DNA from 2 places in the Paenibacillus sp. FSL H8-0280 genome. Region 2 is predicted to be linked to the other one. Evidence: riboswitches for the same ligand, from Rfam matches in the RefSeq annotation. Region 2 holds a riboswitch; the other holds the start of a gene.

Region 1 (4,198 bases), 490 kb from region 2:
CCGGGTAACCCATACTAACGGCGTCATTCAGCTCGCCTTTCTTGGCTTCAATGGAAGTAACGAGACTGAGATTGAGTTAATTCAAGGATACAGCGACAAGCTGCCTTCCGAAGGTACGGTGCACCATTTTGCGATCCACGTGGATGATCTTGATTCTGAGTACAAACGCATTCAATCCACCGAAGCCGAATTTATCGATGGAGAGATTATCACACTGCCTAACGGTTACCGCTATTTCTTCATCTATGGACCTGAAAAGGAATGGATTGAGTTCTTCCAGCGCTAAGAATTGGAGCTGATTTTATGAACATTTTAATTACTGGCGCAGCCGGAAAAATTGGACGTGACTTGTCCCAACACTTGTCAGAGGCATTTCACCTTCGACTTACGGATTTGAATATCGACAGACTGCATACGTATCAAGGGACCGGCCATGAGATCATGACACTGGATGTGACAGACCCCGAAGCCTGTCAGCATGCTTGCGGAGGCATGGATGTGGTTGTACATCTGGCGGGAGATCCTTCCCCGAATGCCGGATTTTATGAATCGTTGTTGGACATCAATATTAAAGGTACATTTAATGTATTCCGTGCAGCTAAAGACCAAGGTGTACGAAGAGTCATTCTTGCAAGCAGTGCTCAGACGATTGAGGGGTACCCCATTGATGCTCAAGTCTATCCGGACATGCCCACACGCCCGCGGAATTTGTACGGGGTTAGCAAATGTTTTGGAGAATCGCTCGCTTCCTATTTTGCGTATACCGAAGGTTTACAAAGTGTTGCGGTACGTATAGGTGCATATGATGATTTTCAACCGGACGGACCAGTGCTGGAGGCAAGGGATATGAGCGCGTATATTAGTCCGGCTGACTTGTGCGATTTGATGTTCAAAGCAATTACAACTACAGATCTGGAGCCCTTCACCATACTGCATGGGATCTCGAATAATCGGTTTAAACGATTGAATCTGGAAACCACTCAGAAACAGGTAGGTTATGACCCAAAATCCGATGCTTTTGCACTCAGTCAGATTGCCTTATATGATTCCCCACGATAATTATTGAAAATAACACATCCAAACAGGCTGTTATACATATGTATAACGGCCTGTTTGATAACTTATACGTGCCCCTATCCAGTTCATGACTGGACAGGTCCCACCCTCTGGCCTATAATTACACCTAGTAATGCCCGTAACTTCATAGTTTCCCAGGGGAGTCGGAATTGGCCGGCTGAGAGTGTATCCCACCAAGATACTAACCCTTAGACCTGATCTGGATCATGCCAGCGTAGGAATCGGAGTATATCGAAATGGCACAGCCCTATGGCTGAACGCCACCTCTCTAACGCCTGCACGCGTCCCGGAATACGGGGCGCTTTTTTTGTTACTATCAGAAAGTATAAGTTTGGAATCATCACCTTCCTGATATTGCAAGAAAAACTACCGCTAAACGCGGTCTGGCTTCTTCGAATGACATCGATAGACGTTTTCTTATGTTTAAAATAACGTCATCCGGATCTCAACTGGTATAAATCTGTCGATTTATGCAAGATGATTGGATATGAAGCCAAGGAGTACCCCGTGCCACTCGGCCGGACATACCGAAGGAGAGAACCACAGATGAAATGGCGTAAAACAATGGGACTGTTGCTCTTATGCGTACTACTGGTGACGGTAGCCGCATGTGGTGGCAAAGAAGCTGCCCCGGCAGAACAGAACGGCAACACGAATGCGGAAAGCAGCAATGAAGGTGACACTGCCGCCCTGAAAGATATTAAAGTGGTGCTCGACTGGACACCGAATACAAATCATACCGGCCTGTATGCGGCCGTGGATCAAGGTTTTTACAAGGCCGAAGGCTTGAACGTGGAGATTGTTCAACCAGGTGCCGGAGGCGCAGATACGATGGTTGCATCGAACGAAGTGCCTTTTGGCGTAAGTTATCAGGAGAGTGTAACTCAAGCCCGCACACAGGGTGTTCCATTGGTCTCCATTGCAGCAGTTATTCAGCATAATACATCCGGGTTCGCTGCTCCGGCGGATCGGAATATCAAATCACCGAAAGATTTTGAAGGTAAAACCTATGGCGGATGGGGCTCCCCTGTGGAAGAAGCCGTGATGCAATCCATTATGGAAGGCGAAGGCGCCGATGTATCCAAAGTGAAAAACATTAACATGGGTGATGCCGACTTTTTCACCGCAGTGAAACGGGATATTGATTTCGCGTGGATTTTCTACGCCTGGACAGGGATTGAAGCCGAACTACGCGGGGAACCGATCGACATGTTATATGTGAAGGATTATTCGGATGCACTGGATTATTACACGCCTGTCCTCGTAACAAACGAGCAGACGATCCAGAACGATCCTGAGCTGGTGAAAGCATTCCTGAAAGCCACTTCCGAAGGATATCAATATGCGATTGATCATCCCGAAGACGCAGCGAACATTCTGATCAAGGCTGTACCGGATCTGGATAAAGACCTCGTACTGGCAAGCCAGAAATGGCTTAGTCCCAAGTACACAGATGACGCCCCGCGTTGGGGTGAGCAAAAGCAGGAAGTATGGCAGAACTACACCGACTGGATGTTTAGCAAAAAACTGCTGGATGAACAGATCGATGTGAGCAAGGCATATACAAACGAGTTCTTACCCCAATAAAATTTCTCATATAAAACGAACTTAATATTTACACGAGGACGGAGAGGACAGAAATAACGTGAAAAAGCGAAGCGGTCGCCTTTATCACCGGATTTTCCCTTTAGAGAAGGGAATCAAAAAAATCTGGGGATAACAGCGATTGGAGGGTTATTCTGTCATCGAAGTGGCAAGTGTAACAGTCATTAGTTCATTTTATATATCACGAAAGGAGCCGTGATCTCTCATGGCAAGTACACTACTCAGCATTCAGGTTATCCCGAAAACGCCAAATGGCGAGAACTCTTATCCTTACGTAGATCGCGCCATTGAAGTTATTCAACAATCTGGCTTGAAATATCAGGTGAACGCGCTCGACACCACGATGGAGGGGGAACTGGAGGAACTGCTGGAGGTTGTCCGTAAAATGCACGAGGTACTCGTGGAGGCTGGCAGCCCAAGCATCATCTCCCAGATCAAAATCGCCCATAGCCCTGCCGGCTTCAGCATGGATACCCTGACGGAGAAGTATCGCTAATGCCTGCCTATTTCAAAAGTGTATGGCCGCCCTTTGTGGCGGTTATTCTCTTTATAGCGATATGGCAGGGAGCCGTCTCCCTCTTCCATATTGAGAAATGGATGCTGCCTGCACCGTCCGACATCGCCCGCGAAGCCGCAACCCAGGCCGAGCGGCTTGGCATGCACGCTTCCGCAACCATTCAGTTAACGCTGATTGGATTCGCCGCTGGCACCGCGGTTGGATTACTGATTGCGATGGTGCTACATTTAGTCCCTTTTCTCAAGTCGGCCCTGTATCCTTTACTTATCCTTAGTCAAAATATCCCAACCATCGCGCTCGCGCCGCTCCTGTTAATCTGGTTCGGGTTCGGGCTGTTGCCCAAGCTGATTACGATCATCCTGGTCTGCTTCTTCCCCGTTGCAGTGGCGGCAATGGACGGCTTGACCCGTACAGATGCAGCGATGATGAACTATATGCGCATGGCTGGTGCGAAACGTCACCAGATCTTCTGGAAGCTGGAGCTTCCCCATGCGCTGCCATCCGTGTTCTCTGGTATCAAAATCGCCGCTACCTATAGCGTGATGGGTGCCATCATCGCCGAATGGATTGGTGCAGACAAGGGTATTGGTTATTATATGATGCTGCAAAAGTCGGCTTATCGCACCGATCGTCTATTCGTGGCGATCATGATTATTGTCGCGCTCAGCTTGCTGCTCTTCCTGTTCATTGCCCTGCTGGAGAAGCTGCTCGTGCGCTGGCGGCCACAGAAGCGATAATAAAGAAGTAATCTGTATATTAGGAAGTGATGACCATATGAATCGGCAACAGGACGAACAAGTCCAGCCTGGACGAGGAGCACACGCAGTGGAGCCAACAAACGGTGAAAAGTTAAACTCGGCTACGCCTAATCGACCTGCCAATACGACTCCTGCTCCGGTTCCACCTGCACTGGACGTTGTTAATGTTCATGCATCATTCCGTGAACGGCGGAGCAGGTTACCGGTTCTGAACGGACTGTCCCTGACTGTGGAGCAAGGC
Region 2 (4,198 bases):
GATCTCCGGGTCAAGCGGTGATGTTTCATTCTCATGAGCGAGGAGAATACTCAAGGCTTCTTCTGGATGCTCAGTCACATATTTCTGTCCTTCCTGGATCGCTTTGACGAACCGGGTAAGTTGGTCTTTTTTTGCTTCAATGCCAGCTTCACTCGCAGTCAGGACCAATTCATAATAATCAGGCACACCATACTCGACAGGGTTAATCGATTTTATGGCATGTCCTTCTTTCTCCAAAATCAATTGCTCATGGTTAATAAAACCACCCATAATTGCATCCGCCTGTCCGGAAGCCAGCGAAGGAATCAGATCGAACCCAACGTCGACCAGATTCATGTTGTCGGGATTGCCGCCATCCTTGCTGATCATCGTGCGTACCATCGCTTCGTACAGAGGAATGGAGGAATAACCAACAGTCTTTCCTTCAAGGTCTTTGGGTGAACTCACGTTGCCATTCGCTTCGGTCAACAGATGCACAAGCGGGTGGCGAACAACAGCAGCAATGGAACGTACAGGAATGTTCTCACCACGAGCGAGCAAAATTTGGGGCTGGTAGCTTAGAGCCAGATCAATTTTCCCGGCAGCAACAAGTTTGAGTGAATCATTGGTATCCGCAGGCATCTGAATTTCGACATCGAGACCTTGATCTGCAAAGTATCCTTTTTCTTGAGCAACGTAGATGAAGGAATGTACTGCATTCGGGTACCAGTCGAGCATGATGGACAGTTTATCTTTAGCGTCTGATGCTGGTTCGGTTGCAGACTTGTCTGTTTGTTGTGCATGGGTTGCAGAGTCTGTTGTTGGCGTGTTTTTGCTGGTATTCGTGGTGCTGCATCCGCTAACGATCAGCAAAAGGCTAATGAGCATGATGGGAAGCAGGGAGTATATACCTTTGTTATTCATAAATGAAGTTCCTCATTTCATCGTTTTGTTTACATCTAATTTCTCTCTAATTTTTATCCAGCTATTTTTTCTCTCCATGACGCCGTATGCTAAACCGTTTCTCTATCCAGGCAATTAGTACAAACAAAACGATACCCAGCAGGGATAACAGCACAATAGCTGCAAACATCGCATCCGTGTTCATGTTGCTGGACATGCGACGGCTGAAGTATCCGAGACCTTTGCTGCCACCGAGCCATTCGCCAATCGTTGCCCCAACTACACAGTACACCACAGACATCTTTAACCCCGAGAAAAAAGAGGGAAGTGCCAGTGGAACCTGGAGTTTGCGAAAAATATCCCACTTGCTGGCGCCCATGGTAAGCAGCAGTTCACGCTGCTCTGGATCGCCTTGGCGGAGTCCATCGTAGGTACTGACCACAATGGGGAAGAATGCGATTAAGAACACGACCGCGACTTTGCTCCACAACGTGTAACCAAACCACAGGATGAATACCGGGGACAGAGCAATCAGCGGGATGGTCTGACTGATCACGATGAAGGGATACAAGGCCTTTTCAATCGATCGGTTCATATGCATGCCTGTTGCCAGCGTAATTCCAGTCACTATGGACAAGCCAAAACCAACAAGAACCTCCATAAAGGTAGCAGGCAGATGTATGGTCAGCAGCAGACGACGATGCTCAATTAGTGAGTTTACGATGGCCGTTGGTGCAGGAATGATGAAGGAGGGCACCCATCCCATAAGCACAATCGTTTCCCAGATCGCCAGTAAAGAGAGCATGAGCAGAATAAACAAACCATATTGGGAAAACGACCTCGAGAGCCACTTTGAACACCACGTCCAAACGCTAACCTCAGCTCTATCATTTTGCATGTAATTGTTCCTCCAGTTGTTTCCTCATCTGCACGAGAGCCGGTTCGTAGATCAGGTCCGAATGCCTTGGGCGTGGTAAAGGAACCGTCATACCCCGTAACTGCTGACCTTGTCCCCCTGGAGTTAACAGAATGATACGGTCACTTAACAGCAGGGCTTCTTCAATGTCATGTGTAATGAACAGCACGGTTTGGCCAAAGCCTTCCCACAGCTCCAGCAACCAGCGATGCATTTCTCGTTTGGTTAAAGCGTCGAGTGCACCGAAGGGTTCATCCAGCAACATGAGCTGCCCGCCTGTAAGCAAGGTACGGAGCAGTGCCACCCGCTGCCGCATGCCGCCGGATAACTCATCCGGATAGGCCTGCTCGTAACCGAACAAGCCGAATCTTGCCAATCCTGCCATGATATCGGCTCGTAGTTTGTCCTTGTCCTGTCGGCCTGGTGCCAATTCGGCAGGCAGCATGCAGTTCTCCATGACGGTTCGCCAGGATAACAGCAGATCTTTCTGCGGCATATAGGCGACTCGTCCGAGCCGTTGTCCTTGCGGTACATCAGCTATATCGATGGTGCCAACGGTTGGCTCATGCAGGCCTGCGAGCAGCTTGAAGAGCGTGCTTTTACCTGATCCGCTGGAGCCAATGAGCGAGACAAATTCTCCTTGTTGGACCTGAAGCGACACATTGGCGAGCACGGGGGAATCCTTTTTTTTAGGAAAAGCGAAGCTAACGTTCTCAATGGTTACATGGTTGTTCATCTGTTCCTCACCCCCTTAATGCCAGACTGCTGGAATAACAACGGCATCCTGTACTCTGCAAAAGAAACAAAAAAGACCCACCCATTTCCGGAGAAATGAGTGGGTCTGTAAGTTAAATCCGCAATTTATCTTCACATACATGAAAAAATTCCGCTTACTAAAAGGCCGCCGCTCCACTTCCCTCCGCTGGTATGATCCAGATCAGGTTCAAAGGGTCCGAATAGTCATATTCGTCTCAGCCGCAAGGCTCCCCTAGTGCAATGTTCAAGATATGCAGTTGTGTGTTCAGCATATATCACTTGAACATGAACTGTAAAGAGGCAGCATGATGGATTTCTTGAGATGAGCGTGGATTCAGACCCGAACAACTGAACAATTTACCTGGGCTCCCTAACCCGATATAATAGTGGTGGCCCGTATAGGCCGGATCACAAAATGCAGGTGGGATTGTTCTCCCTCCTAGGCAGAATGGGGACCCGAGTTGAAAACGTTCAAAAAAGTATATATTGAGATCACGAGTATCTGCAATCTGGCTTGCAGCTTCTGTCCGCAGACGCAACGTGCCAAAGGATTCATTGACCCTGAAGTCTTCAACAATATACTGGAACAAGTTAAACCACACACCAATCATATTTATCTACATGTCAAAGGCGAACCCTTGTTGCATCCCAAAATAGATCTGTTGCTCGATTCCGCACATGAGAAGGGACTCAAGGTGAACATTACAACGAATGGTACACTGTTACCCAAGACTCAGCATAAATTGCTTGGCAAACCAGCGCTGCGGCAGATGAATTTCTCCCTGCACAGCTTCGATGGGCATGAAGGTTCAACAGACCGTGACGGTTACCTGCGTCATATTTTGTCCTTTGTACACGAGGCCGTTAAGCACAATGTCATCATCTCATTCCGGCTGTGGAATCTGACGCAGGATAACTTCACAAATGCTCAGATGAATCGAAATCGGGAGACCCTTGAAGTACTGGAACGTGAGTTCAATCTGGACTTCCGCATTGAGGAAAAAGTGGTTCCAGGCAGCGGGGTAAAAATTGCCCCGAATGTATACCTGAATCAGGACCATGAGTTCCAGTGGCCAAGTCTGGATGCACCTGAAGATGACGGCAAAGGTTTTTGCCATGCACTTCGCGGTCAGGCAGCTGTACTTGTGGATGGAACGGTGGTTCCATGCTGTCTTGATGGCGAGGGTGTAATTAATCTGGGTAATGTGCACGAGAAGTCATTCTCGGAGATTATTGAGGGTGAGCGAGCGAACAATCTGGTATATGGCTTCTCCAAACGGGAAGCTGTAGAAGAGTTGTGTCGAAAGTGCGGTTATCGTCAGAGATTTGGAGCCTGATATCTTATATCAGCAAGCCGGAAGCCATTCAAGATCACACATTTGGAGACAAATGTAGTGGTCTTTCTTTGTTATCGGGAATTCAAGTGAGGGGTACATACGTTACAAATGAGCATACCAGAGGTTGATTTCAGCATATTGCTTGAGAGACCTGGCATGCAAAAAATGCCGATATGACAGGGATTGCAGGATGTCATGATATATCTGATCTAATGATTATTCTAGTTACCTTCCTTATTTGGTAGGATTAGGTTGTGGGTCGGACAGAGGTGCACCTCTGACGAACTTCCAGGACAAGCTCAGGCTT

The links. A riboswitch is a leader RNA that binds a small molecule or an ion and turns the genes downstream of it on or off. The one in region 2 is predicted to bind thiamine pyrophosphate.
Region 1: another riboswitch for thiamine pyrophosphate. It lies ahead of MHI12_RS02320 (ABC transporter substrate-binding protein); the one in region 2 lies ahead of MHI12_RS04445 (ABC transporter ATP-binding protein).

Annotation. Positions count from the first base shown of each region.
Region 1 covers NZ_CP150296.1:483,431-487,628, reverse strand. The annotation lists gene MHI12_RS02330 (VOC family protein) at 1-286, shown strand, start outside; gene MHI12_RS02325 (NAD-dependent epimerase/dehydratase family protein) at 304-1,059, shown strand; TPP riboswitch at 1,204-1,316, shown strand; gene MHI12_RS02320 (ABC transporter substrate-binding protein) at 1,624-2,664, shown strand; gene MHI12_RS02315 (thiamine-binding protein) at 2,888-3,178, shown strand; gene MHI12_RS02310 (ABC transporter permease) at 3,178-3,936, shown strand; gene MHI12_RS02305 (ABC transporter ATP-binding protein) at 3,974-4,198, shown strand, end outside.
Region 2 covers NZ_CP150296.1:972,409-976,606, forward strand. The annotation lists gene MHI12_RS04435 (ABC transporter substrate-binding protein) at 1-903, opposite strand, end outside; gene MHI12_RS04440 (ABC transporter permease) at 965-1,780, opposite strand; gene MHI12_RS04445 (ABC transporter ATP-binding protein) at 1,770-2,534, opposite strand; TPP riboswitch at 2,696-2,798, opposite strand; gene MHI12_RS04450 (radical SAM/SPASM domain-containing protein) at 3,016-3,891, shown strand.